3 regions of the Kocuria cellulosilytica genome follow, and region 1 is predicted to be linked to each of the others. Evidence: predicted binding sites of a transcription regulator. Region 1 holds the regulator's gene; each other region holds the start of a gene.
The links. Region 1 encodes LexA, which represses DNA repair genes until DNA is damaged. Its sites were predicted from a motif close to TCGAACANNTGTTCGA; they were not measured.

Region 1 (3,267 bases):
AGGTGGTACGGCAGCCGGACGAGACGCACGGCATCGGCGACCTCCGGCGCGGCCGCGAAGTAGCCGAGGCGGGCGCCGGCGAGCGCGAACGCCTTGCTCATGGTGCGGGAGACGATCAGGCGGGGCCGGCCCTCGAGCAGGGTGAGCGCGGTGGGGGTGCCGCCGTGCGAGAACTCGGCGTAGGCCTCGTCCACCACCACGACCGTGCGGAACTCCTCGCCCGCCTCGTACACCGCGGTCACCACGTCCGCCCCCAGCGCCGTGCCCGTCGGGTTGTTGGGCGAGCACAGGAAGACGACGTCCGGCCGGTGCCGGCGCACCTGCTCGGCAGCGGACTCCGGGGACAGCCCGAAGTCCGCCGCCCGCTCCCCCGCGACGAAGGCGGTGTGCGTCCCGGAGGCCAGGAGCGGGTACATCGAGTAGGTCGGGACGAAGGTGAGCAGGGTGCGGCCGGGGCCGCCGAAGGCCTGCAGGATCTGCTGCAGGATCTCGTTGGAGCCGTTGGCCGCCCACAGGTTCTCGGCCCCGAGCCCGTGGCCGAGGTACGCCGCGAGCTCCTCGCGCAGGGTGGTGAACTCGCGGTCGGGGTACCGGTTGAGGGCCCAGGCCGCCGCGGTGACCTCCTCGACGATCGCCGCGTGCACGTCCGCGGGGACCGGATGGGTGTTCTCGTTGGTGTTGAGCGCCACGGCGACGTCGAGCTGCGGGGCGCCGTACGGCGTCCTGCCGCGCAGGTCGTCGCGGAGCGGGAGGGCGTTGAGTCGGTCCAGGTTCTGCGTCACCCGGACAGTTTAGTGCTCCGCCCGGGCCCTCCGGCCCAGGACCCGTCACGGACCCGGGGCTCCCGCGGCGGCCCGGGGCCACGCGCGGCCGGCCGGACCGGGCGGGCGGCTCAGGCGGCCGGGACCTCGAGCGGCCGGCCGGCCACGAGCACGGAGCTGTCCAGATCGTTGAGCTCCACGATCTCGTCCATGACCTCCCGCGGGTCCCGGTCCGGGTCCGCGGTCACGGCGAGCTCCCACAGGCTCTGCCCGGGATGGACGGTGACCTGCTCGGTCCCGGGGCCCGGGACAGGCTCGCTCGTGGCCGTGGCCGTCGAGGGGACGAGGAAGATCACCGCCAGCACCACGAGGGCGGCGGAGCCGGCGAGGACGGGCAGGCCCAGGAACACCAGGCGGCCTCGGCGGGTGAGGGTCAGCGGGGTGCGGGAGCCGGAGCCGGCGGGGCGGGCCCGCCGGGCCGCACGGCCGAGGCCGCCCGCCGCCGCGGAACCGCGGCGGCGCTCGACGACGGCGCTGAGGGTGGCACTGGCACTCATGACATGAACTCCTTGACGTTCCCGCACGGGCGGGCGATCTCGAACACCGGTCCGGTCGACGGCCCGTGCGGGCCTCCATTCGATCGAACATACTTTCGAATACCGATGACCCATGTCTAGCACGTGCCTGCGAACGCTGTCGACACCGGCTCGTACATATGTTTGAACACCCACGGCGTGTCGCCTAGGCTGAGGACGTGTTCGGGCCTCGGGCCGGCGCGCGCTGCGGACCCCCTGCGCCTGCCGACCGGGATCCATCGAACCACCCGGGTCCGACATCGGAACCGGGACCGTGAGGACCGGCGGCACCGGCAGCCGGACGGGAAAGGACGACGCTCCCATGGCCCAGCCCCCCACCCCCGAGGAGCCCCGCGCCCGGGGCGCCCGCCCCGGGGCGCGCTCGCGCAGCCGCGGGCTCAGCGTGCGCCAGCGCACGATCCTCGAGGCCATCCAGCGCTCCATCGCCGAGCACGGCTATCCGCCGTCCATGCGGGAGATCGGGGACCTCGTGGGCCTGGCCTCGCTCTCGAGCGTCACCCACCAGCTCTCCCAGCTCGAGAAGCTGGGCTACCTGCGCCGCGACCCCAAGCGGCCCCGGGCCATGGAGGTCCTCACGCCGCTGCAGCTGCGCGGGACCGCCGGCGCGGAGGCCCCCGAACCGGCGGCCGAGACCGCGGCGGCGCCCGCCGGCCGCGCCGCGGGCCCCGATTCCGTGGCCGAGCTGTCCACCTCGGCGGACGTGACGATGGTCCCGCTGGTCGGCCACATCGCCGCCGGCGGGCCGATCACGGCCGAGCAGGCCGTCGAGGACGTCCTCGCGCTGCCCCGCCAGCTGGTCGGGCACGGCGAGCTGTTCATGCTGCGCGTCAAGGGCGACTCGATGATCGACGCCGCGATCTGCGACGGCGACTGGGTGGTGGTGCGGCGGCAGAGCGCCGCCGACAACGGGGACATCGTGGCGGCCCTGCTCGACGACGAGGCCACGGTCAAGACCTTCCGCCAGCGGGACGGCCACACGTGGCTGCTGCCGCAGAACACCCGCTACGAACCGATCCTCGGCGACCACGCCACCGTGATGGGCAAGGTCGTCTCGGTGCTGCGCAGCCTCTGAGCCGCCGCGCTCCCCGGTGCCCTGGCCTCCGCCGCCGGCGGGGGCCCGGTGCCGTGCGGCCCGGTGTCGTGCGGCCCCCCTGTCGAACGCGCCGGCCGGGCCCGGCCGGTTCGCACCCCGCCCGCGCGGACGTCCGGGCGGGGGCGGCACCCGGTCGGCGCCGGGCCTGCTCAGCCCGTGGCGAGGCGCTGCAGGGCCCCGAGCACCACCGAGCGGTCCGTGGTGGTCCACAGCGGCGGCAGGGAGCCCCGCAGGAAGCCGCCGTAGCGGGCGGTCGCGATCCGCGAGTCCAGGATCGCCACGACGCCCCGGTCCCCGCCCGTGCGGATGAGCCGCCCGGTCCCCTGGGCGAGCCGCACGGCCGCGTGCGTCGCGGAGACGGACATGAAGCCGTTGCCGCCGGCCCGCTCCGCGGCGCGGCTGCGGGCGCTCGCCAGCGGGTCGTCCGGGCGGGGGAAGGGGATCCGGTCGATCATCACGAGCCGGCAGGAGGCCCCCGGGACGTCCACGCCCTGCCACAGGCTCATCGTGCCGAACAGGCTCGTCGAGGGGTCGTCGGTGAACTCCTGGACGAGGCCCGCGAGCGAGGACTCCCCCTGGCACAGGATCGGCAGGTCGGTGCGCGCGCGCAGGGCCTCGGCCGCCTCCTCCGCGGCCCGGCGGGAGGAGAAGAGCCCGAGGGCCCCGCCCCGGGAGGCCTCCAGCAGCGCCAGCATCTCGTCCAGCTGGGCCTCCGTGAGCCGGCGGCCGGGCTTCTCCAGGTGCTTGGCGAGGTAGAGGATGCCCTGTCTCGGGTAGTCGAAGGGGCTGCCGACGTCCACGCCCTCCCAGCGCGGGG
Region 2 (3,267 bases), on a different contig from region 1:
ACGAGGGACACCCCGAGTCCGCCTGGGTCAACCTCGTGGCGGACGACGACGGTCGCCTGGTCTTCGGCACGAACATCGCGAGCCGCAAGTTCTCCAACATCGGCGCCGACCCGAGGGTCTCCCTGGTGCTGGTCTCCGGAACGGGCCAGGAGTTCCAGCTCGAGGGCGACGCCGCGGTGCTCGAGGGCGACGCGGCGCAGGAGGCCGGGCAGCGGCTGGAGGCCCGCCACCCGGGCTCCGGCGGCCACGAGCCCGAGTCCACCCGGCTCGTCGAGGTGGGCCTGCGCTGGGCGCGGTTCGTCGACGTCGCCGTCGAGCCCCCGGTCCGGGAGGAGTTCGCGCTCTGACCCGGCCACGGAAAAGGCCCGGGGTCCGCTGCTGCGGACCCCGGGCCTTCCCCGTGGCATCTCTGCCGGTGTCTCCGTCCGGCGTCTCTCCGGTGATTCCTGGGGTGCTGATTCCTGAGGCGGTGGCTCCTGGGTGCTTCCTGAGGCGGTGATTCCTGATGCGGTGACTCCCGGGGGCGGTGACTCCCGGGGCGCCGTCCGCGCGCCCCCGGCTCCGGAGCGCCGGCCGGGCTCAGACGTAGTCCGTCTCGGGGACCCAGCGGTTGAAGTCGAGCGTGAGATAGAGCGCGAGCGCCGCCGCGTTGTCCTCGGCGATCCGCAGGCAGACCTGGTCGTGGCCGTTGTCGTAGAGGGTGCTCATGGCGCAGCGCACGAGCTGCTCGGCGAGGCCCTGCCGCCGGCGGGAGGCCGCCGTGAACAGCTCGAAGATGTAGGGGACCTCGGGGAGGTCCTCCCCGACCCGCCGGGCCAGCACGAGCGCTGCGGCCACCACGGTCCCGTCGTCGTCGACCACCACCGGCGAGGCCTCGGGGAGGAAGGGCCCGTACTCCCCGTCGAAGACCCCCCGGATCACCTCGCGGGCCTCCTCCAGGCTGGAGACCCCGCCCTGCTCGTAGGAGGAGTAGTAGAGCTGGGCGAGGCTCTCGGCGTCCTCCGGGGCGGCCGGACGCAGGGTCACCGCAGGGGTCCTGGTGTTCTGCGCGGTGTGGGCGATCAGCGTGATGGTTCCGGTCATGGGAGGCCTCCGTGAGGTCGACGCCGGCGGATGCCGGCGGGGCGGACGAGGGACAAGGGACGTCCGGGCGGGTCGCGCAGGGCACGCCCTCCGTGCTCTCAGCGTATCCATTTCGCTGGGCTTGTCCATGCTCCCCGCCCTTGAATTGCGAATGCGAACGACTGCCACGAACAGTGCACCGCAGGGAACATCTGTTCCCTTGCTGTGCTCTCCGGGGTTAGCGTGTCGTACAGGTGTTCTAGCTTCCAGGGAACAGGGCGCACCGCGGGACGGGCGCCGGCCGAGGAAGAGAGGAGCCGTCGTGGGTTTCCTGACGGAGAGCGTGGACGTGGACTGCGACACGGACGGGGTGCCGGTGGGCGTGCGGTGGCGCGGGCGGAGCTACCTGGTGGCGCAGGACCCCGTCCGCTGGTACGAGCGCCGCGCCTGGTGGTCCGAGGACGCGCGGCTGCCCCAGGACCGCGGGATCGGGGCGGTGGACCAGCAGATGTGGCGGGTCCAGGTCCAGCTGAACGCCCGCTCCGAGCTGCTGACCCTCGAGCTCGTCCACACCCTCGACACCGGCCGCTGGCGGCTGCTCGCGGCCACGAGCGCCTCGGGGGCGCAGGTGGTGCGCTGTGCATAGGCGCACCGGGGGTGCATAGGATCGGACGGAGACCGCACCGCAGAACGTGAGGGAGCATCCGTGAGACTCGGCACCGTGCGACGCGACGGCACCACCCAGGCCTTCCGGCAGGAGGACGGGCGGACCGTCTACCTCCCCGTTCCCGACGTCGGGGCCCTCCTGGCCGGGGGCGACCTGCACCTGCCGGGGGAGCCGGGTCCCGCGCCGGCCCCGGCGGACCTGGCGACCCCCGTCCTGCGCCCGGGCAAGATCCTGTGCGCCGGCCTGAACTTCTACGACCACGCGGAGGAGGTCGGCCAGGAGATCCCGAAGCACCCCACGATCTTCGCGAAGTACGCCACCGCGCTCATCGGCCCCACCGACCCCATCGCCATGCCGGAGGAGTCCGAGAAGATCGACTGGGAGGCCGAGCTCACCGTGGTGATCGGCTCGTCCCTGCGCCACGCCACGCTCGACCGGGCGCGGGCCGCGATCGCCGGGTACACCGTCATGAACGACATCTCGGTGCGGGACTGGCAGGGCCGGACCTCCGAGTGGTTCCAGGGCAAGAACTTCGACCGCACCACCCCGGTGGGTCCCGTGGTCGTCACCCCCGACGAGGTCGACCCCGAGGCGGGACTGGCGATCCGCTGCACCGTGGACGGCGTGCTGCACCAGGACTCCGGCACCGACCGGATGATCTTCTCCGCCGTGGAGCTGGTCGAGTACCTCAGCCGGTTCCTGACCCTCGAGCCCGGGGACCTCGTGGCCTGCGGCACTCCCGCCGGCGTGGGCCTGGCCAAGAAGCCCCGCCGGATCTGGCTGCGCGACGGCCAGGAGGTCGTCACCGAGATCGAGGGGATCGGCGAGCTGCGCAACGTCTGCACCCCCGCCGAGGACCTCCGGGCCGCGGCCGGCTGATCCGGTACCCGGCCCTCCCGGTTCTGCCCTGTTCCTGCCCTCGTCTGTCCCGAGCTCACTCGTCCTAGGCTCGTCCGTTCCGAGCTCACCTGTCCTGAGCCCATCCGTCTTGAGCTCACCTGTCCCGGGCTCATCCGTCCCGAGCTCACTCGTCCCGGGCTCATCCGTCCCGAGCTCACCCGTTCCCACTTCTCTGTTCCCGCCTTCGACCGGAGGACCCCATGGCGACGATCGGCTTCCACGCCTCCCACGAGCAGATCCCTCCCGAGCAGCTGCTGCTCGACGTCGGGCACGCCCAGCAGGCCGGCTTCGGCGCGGCCATGTGCTCCGACCACCTCGAGCCGTGGTCACCGCGCCAGGGCCACTCCGGGTTCGCGCTGTCCTGGTTGGGCGCGGCCCTGGCCACCACGGACCTGACGTTCGGGTTCGTGCACGCCCCGGGCCGGCGCTACCACCCGGTGGTCACCGCCCAGGCCACGGCCACCCTCGCCCGCATGTTCCCCGGCCGGGTCTGGACCGCCCTGGGCAGCGGGCAGAAGCTCAACGAGCGGGCCGTCACCCCGGACTGGCCGGCCAAGGAGCAGCGGCAGCGGTTCCTCGAGGGCAGCTTCGACGTCGTCCGCCGGCTGCACGCCGGCGAGGAGGTGTCCTGCCACGAA
Region 3 (3,267 bases), on a different contig from region 1:
GAGCTTCTGACCGCCGGCCTCGGCGGCCTCGACGGTCACCTGCTCCCGCCGCTCGATGTTGATGGTCATCTGGTCCATCCGGTGCGGGCGGGTGATCTCGAGCGTGAAGTGCGGGCTCAGCTCCGGCACCTGGAGGGCGAGCTCCTCGATCTGGGAGGGGAACAGGTTGACCCCGCGCAGGATGATCATGTCGTCGGAGCGGCCCGTGATCCGGCCCATCCGCCGGTGCCCGGGCCGGTCCGTGCCGGGGAGCAGGCGGGTCAGGTCGTGGGTGCGGTAGCGGATGATCGGCAGGGCCTCCTTGGTGAGCGCCGTGAACACGAGCTCGCCGGGCCGGCCGGTCTCCTGCACCTCGTCCGTGAACGGGTCGATGATCTCGGGGCGGAAGTGGTCCTCCCAGATGTGCGAGCCGTCCTTGGACGCGGCGGACTCCCCGGCCACGCCGGGGCCCATGACCTCCGAGAGGCCGTAGATGTCGCACGCGTCGACGTCGAAGGCCGTCTCGATCTCCCGGCGCATCTCCTCGGTCCAGGGCTCCGCCCCGAGCACCGCGGTGCGCAGGGACGTCTCCCGCGGGTCCAGGCCGAGCTTCTTGAAGCCGTCCGCGATGGTCAGCAGGTAGGTCGGGGTCGAGAGGATGGCCTCGGGCTCGAAGTCCCGGATCATCTGGACCTGCTTCTCGGTCTGCCCGCCCGACATCGGGATGACGGCGCAGCCCAGGCGCTCGGCGCCGTAGTGGGCGCCGAGCCCGCCCGTGAACAGCCCGTAGCCGTAGGCGTTGTGCACCTTGTCGCCGGGGCGCACGCCGGAGAGCCGGAAGCAGCGGGCCACGAGACCCGCCCAGGTGTCGAGGTCGTTCTGGGTGTAGGCCACCACGGTGGGCTGCCCGGTGGTGCCGGAGGAGGCGTGGATCCGCCGGACCTCGCCCATCGGCACGGCGAGGGACTTGAACGGGTACGCCTTCCGCAGGAACTCCTTGTCCGTGTACGGGAACAGCCGGAGGTCCTCGAGCTCCTTGAAGTCGCCCGGGTGCACCCCGTGGCCGTCGAAGAGCTCGGTGTAGGCGGGGACGTTCTCGTAGGCGTGGTGCAGGGTCCAGCGCAGCCGCTCGACCTGCAGGGACTCGACCTGGTCCCGGCTCATCGTCTCCTCGGGGTCCGGCTGCGACCGGTCCGCGGGAGCGGGGGCGGGGGTGTAGGGGTTCGGGACGGAGCACTCGGTCATGTCACACTTCCTCGGGCTGCGGGACGGACGGCTGGACGGGCTGCAGGACGGGCTGCTGGGCCGGGTCCCCGGCGGGCGCGGCGGCGCGCCGGGCCGGGTTCGGGATGGTGCGGCTGCGGCCCCGGAACTCGGCGATGAGCCGGTCGCCGGCCAGGACCTGGATGTCGTAGACGCCGCTGCGCCCCGCCTGGGCGCGCACGGTCCCCACGGCGGTGAGCTCCTGCCCGCGGTGGGCCGAGGCCAGGAAGTTGATGTCCACCCCCGCGGCCACCGTGATGGTGCTGCCGTCACCGGCCGGGTCGTTGCACGCGAGGGCGAAGCAGGTGTCCGCGAAGGCGAAGACCATGCCCCCGTGGGCGATGCCGAACCCGTTGAGCATCTCCTCCCGCAGCGTCATGCGGATCTGTGCGTGGCCGTACTCGGCACGGTCCACGGTGATGCCCATCCAGCGCGAGGTGTGGTCCCCCGCGAGGATCGGATGGCCCTGGGACATGTAACTCTCCTCACAATTCACGACCGAATGTTCAGTAGACAATCCCACTCCGCCGTCCATGTCAACCCGGGCGTCGCTCGACAGCATCCTGCCGAACTCGGGAGCCACCTGTTGACGGAGCCTGCACGGACACATATTCTGAACGAACGGTCAGTTAGTCGCGTGCGGCCCTCCCGCCCCGCGGCGCCATCTCGTCGGAAGAGGGACACCATGACTACGCAGAACACGGGCCTCCACGCAGTGCCCGCCGCGGACGCGGCCGAGCAGGCCGAGCTCGACCGCGCGGGCGAGGAGCACTTCGACCGCATCATCGCCGAGGACTCCCGGATCGAGCCGCGCGACTGGATGCCCGCCGCCTACCGCAAGACGCTGGTCCGCCAGGTCTCGCAGCACGCCCACTCCGAGATCATCGGGATGCAGCCGGAGGGCAACTGGATCTCCCGGGCGCCGTCCCTCAAGCGCAAGGCCATCCTCATGGCGAAGGTGCAGGACGAGGCCGGCCACGGGCTGTACCTCTACTCCGCCGCCGAGACCCTGGGCACGCCGCGCTCCGAGCTCAACCAGCAGCTGCTGGACGGCCGCGCCAAGTACTCCTCGATCTTCAACTACCCGGCGCGCACCTGGGCCGACATGGGCGCCATCGGCTGGCTCGTGGACGGCGCGGCGATCGCCAACCAGGTCCCGCTGTGCCGGGCCTCCTACGGCCCCTACGGCCGGGCCATGGTGCGCATCTGCAAGGAGGAGTCCTTCCACCAGCGCCAGGGCTGGGAGATCCTCTACGAGCTCTCGCACGGCACGCCCGCCCAGAAGCAGATGGCGCAGGACGCCGTGAACCGCTTCTACGGCCCCTCCTTGCAGATGTTCGGCCCCCCGGACGACGACTCGCCCAACTCGAAGCAGTCCATGGCGTGGAACATCAAGCGCTTCTCCAACGACGAGCTGCGCCAGCGCTTCGTGGACATGATCGTCGAGCAGGCCGCGGCGCTGGACCTCACCCTGCCGGACCCGGACCTCAAGTGGAACGAGGAGCGCGGCCACTACGACTACGGCCCGCTGGACTGGGACGAGTTCAAGGCCGTCGTCGGCGGCCGGGGCCCGTGCAACCTCCAGCGCATGCAGCGCCGCCGCACGGCGCACGAGGACGGCGCGTGGGTCCGCGAGGCCGCCGCCGCCTATGCCCGCAAGACCGCCGCGGAGCGCAGCTCCGCCGAACTCATCGGAGCCTGAGCATGAGCGAGAACACCGTGAGCCCGATCGGCGCGCCCTCGGACGAGTGGCCCCTGTGGGAGGTGTTCGTGCGGTCCTCGCGCGGGCTCTCCCACGTCCACGCCGGATCCCTGCACGCCCCGGACGCCACGATGGCCGTGCGCAACGCCCGGGACCTCTACACCCGCCGCAACGAGGGGACCTCCGTGTGGGTCGTGCCCTCCGCGGCCATCACCGCGTCGGACCCCGACTCCAAGGGCGGCTTCTTCGAGTCCGCGCAGGGCAAGAGCTACCGCCACGCCACGTACTACACCAAGAGCGAAGGGGTGAAGCACCTGTGAGCT

Region 2: a site for LexA is predicted at 1,309-1,324, ahead of RCG67_RS05715 (DUF6504 family protein). Genes of this name have one in related genera too.
Region 3: a site for LexA is predicted at 1,843-1,858, ahead of RCG67_RS15495 (hotdog fold thioesterase). Genes of this name have one in related genera too.

What each region holds. Positions count from the first base shown of each region.
Region 1 covers NZ_JAVFWZ010000011.1:100,396-103,662, reverse strand. The annotation lists gene RCG67_RS15015 (histidinol-phosphate transaminase) at 1-782, opposite strand, end outside; gene RCG67_RS15010 (LysM peptidoglycan-binding domain-containing protein) at 893-1,318, opposite strand; gene lexA (transcriptional repressor LexA) at 1,659-2,429, shown strand; gene RCG67_RS15000 (ATP-dependent DNA helicase) at 2,600-3,267, opposite strand, start outside.
Region 2 covers NZ_JAVFWZ010000003.1:131,839-135,105, forward strand. The annotation lists gene RCG67_RS05705 (pyridoxamine 5'-phosphate oxidase family protein) at 1-347, shown strand, start outside; gene RCG67_RS05710 (GNAT family N-acetyltransferase) at 580-1,083, opposite strand; gene RCG67_RS05715 (DUF6504 family protein) at 1,385-1,708, shown strand; gene RCG67_RS05720 (fumarylacetoacetate hydrolase family protein) at 1,769-2,608, shown strand; gene RCG67_RS05725 (TIGR03885 family FMN-dependent LLM class oxidoreductase) at 2,830-3,267, shown strand, end outside.
Region 3 covers NZ_JAVFWZ010000012.1:64,133-67,399, reverse strand. The annotation lists gene RCG67_RS15500 (phenylacetate--CoA ligase family protein) at 1-1,224, opposite strand, end outside; gene RCG67_RS15495 (hotdog fold thioesterase) at 1,226-1,717, opposite strand; gene paaA (1,2-phenylacetyl-CoA epoxidase subunit PaaA) at 1,928-2,944, shown strand; gene paaB (1,2-phenylacetyl-CoA epoxidase subunit PaaB) at 2,947-3,264, shown strand; gene paaC (1,2-phenylacetyl-CoA epoxidase subunit PaaC) at 3,261-3,267, shown strand, end outside.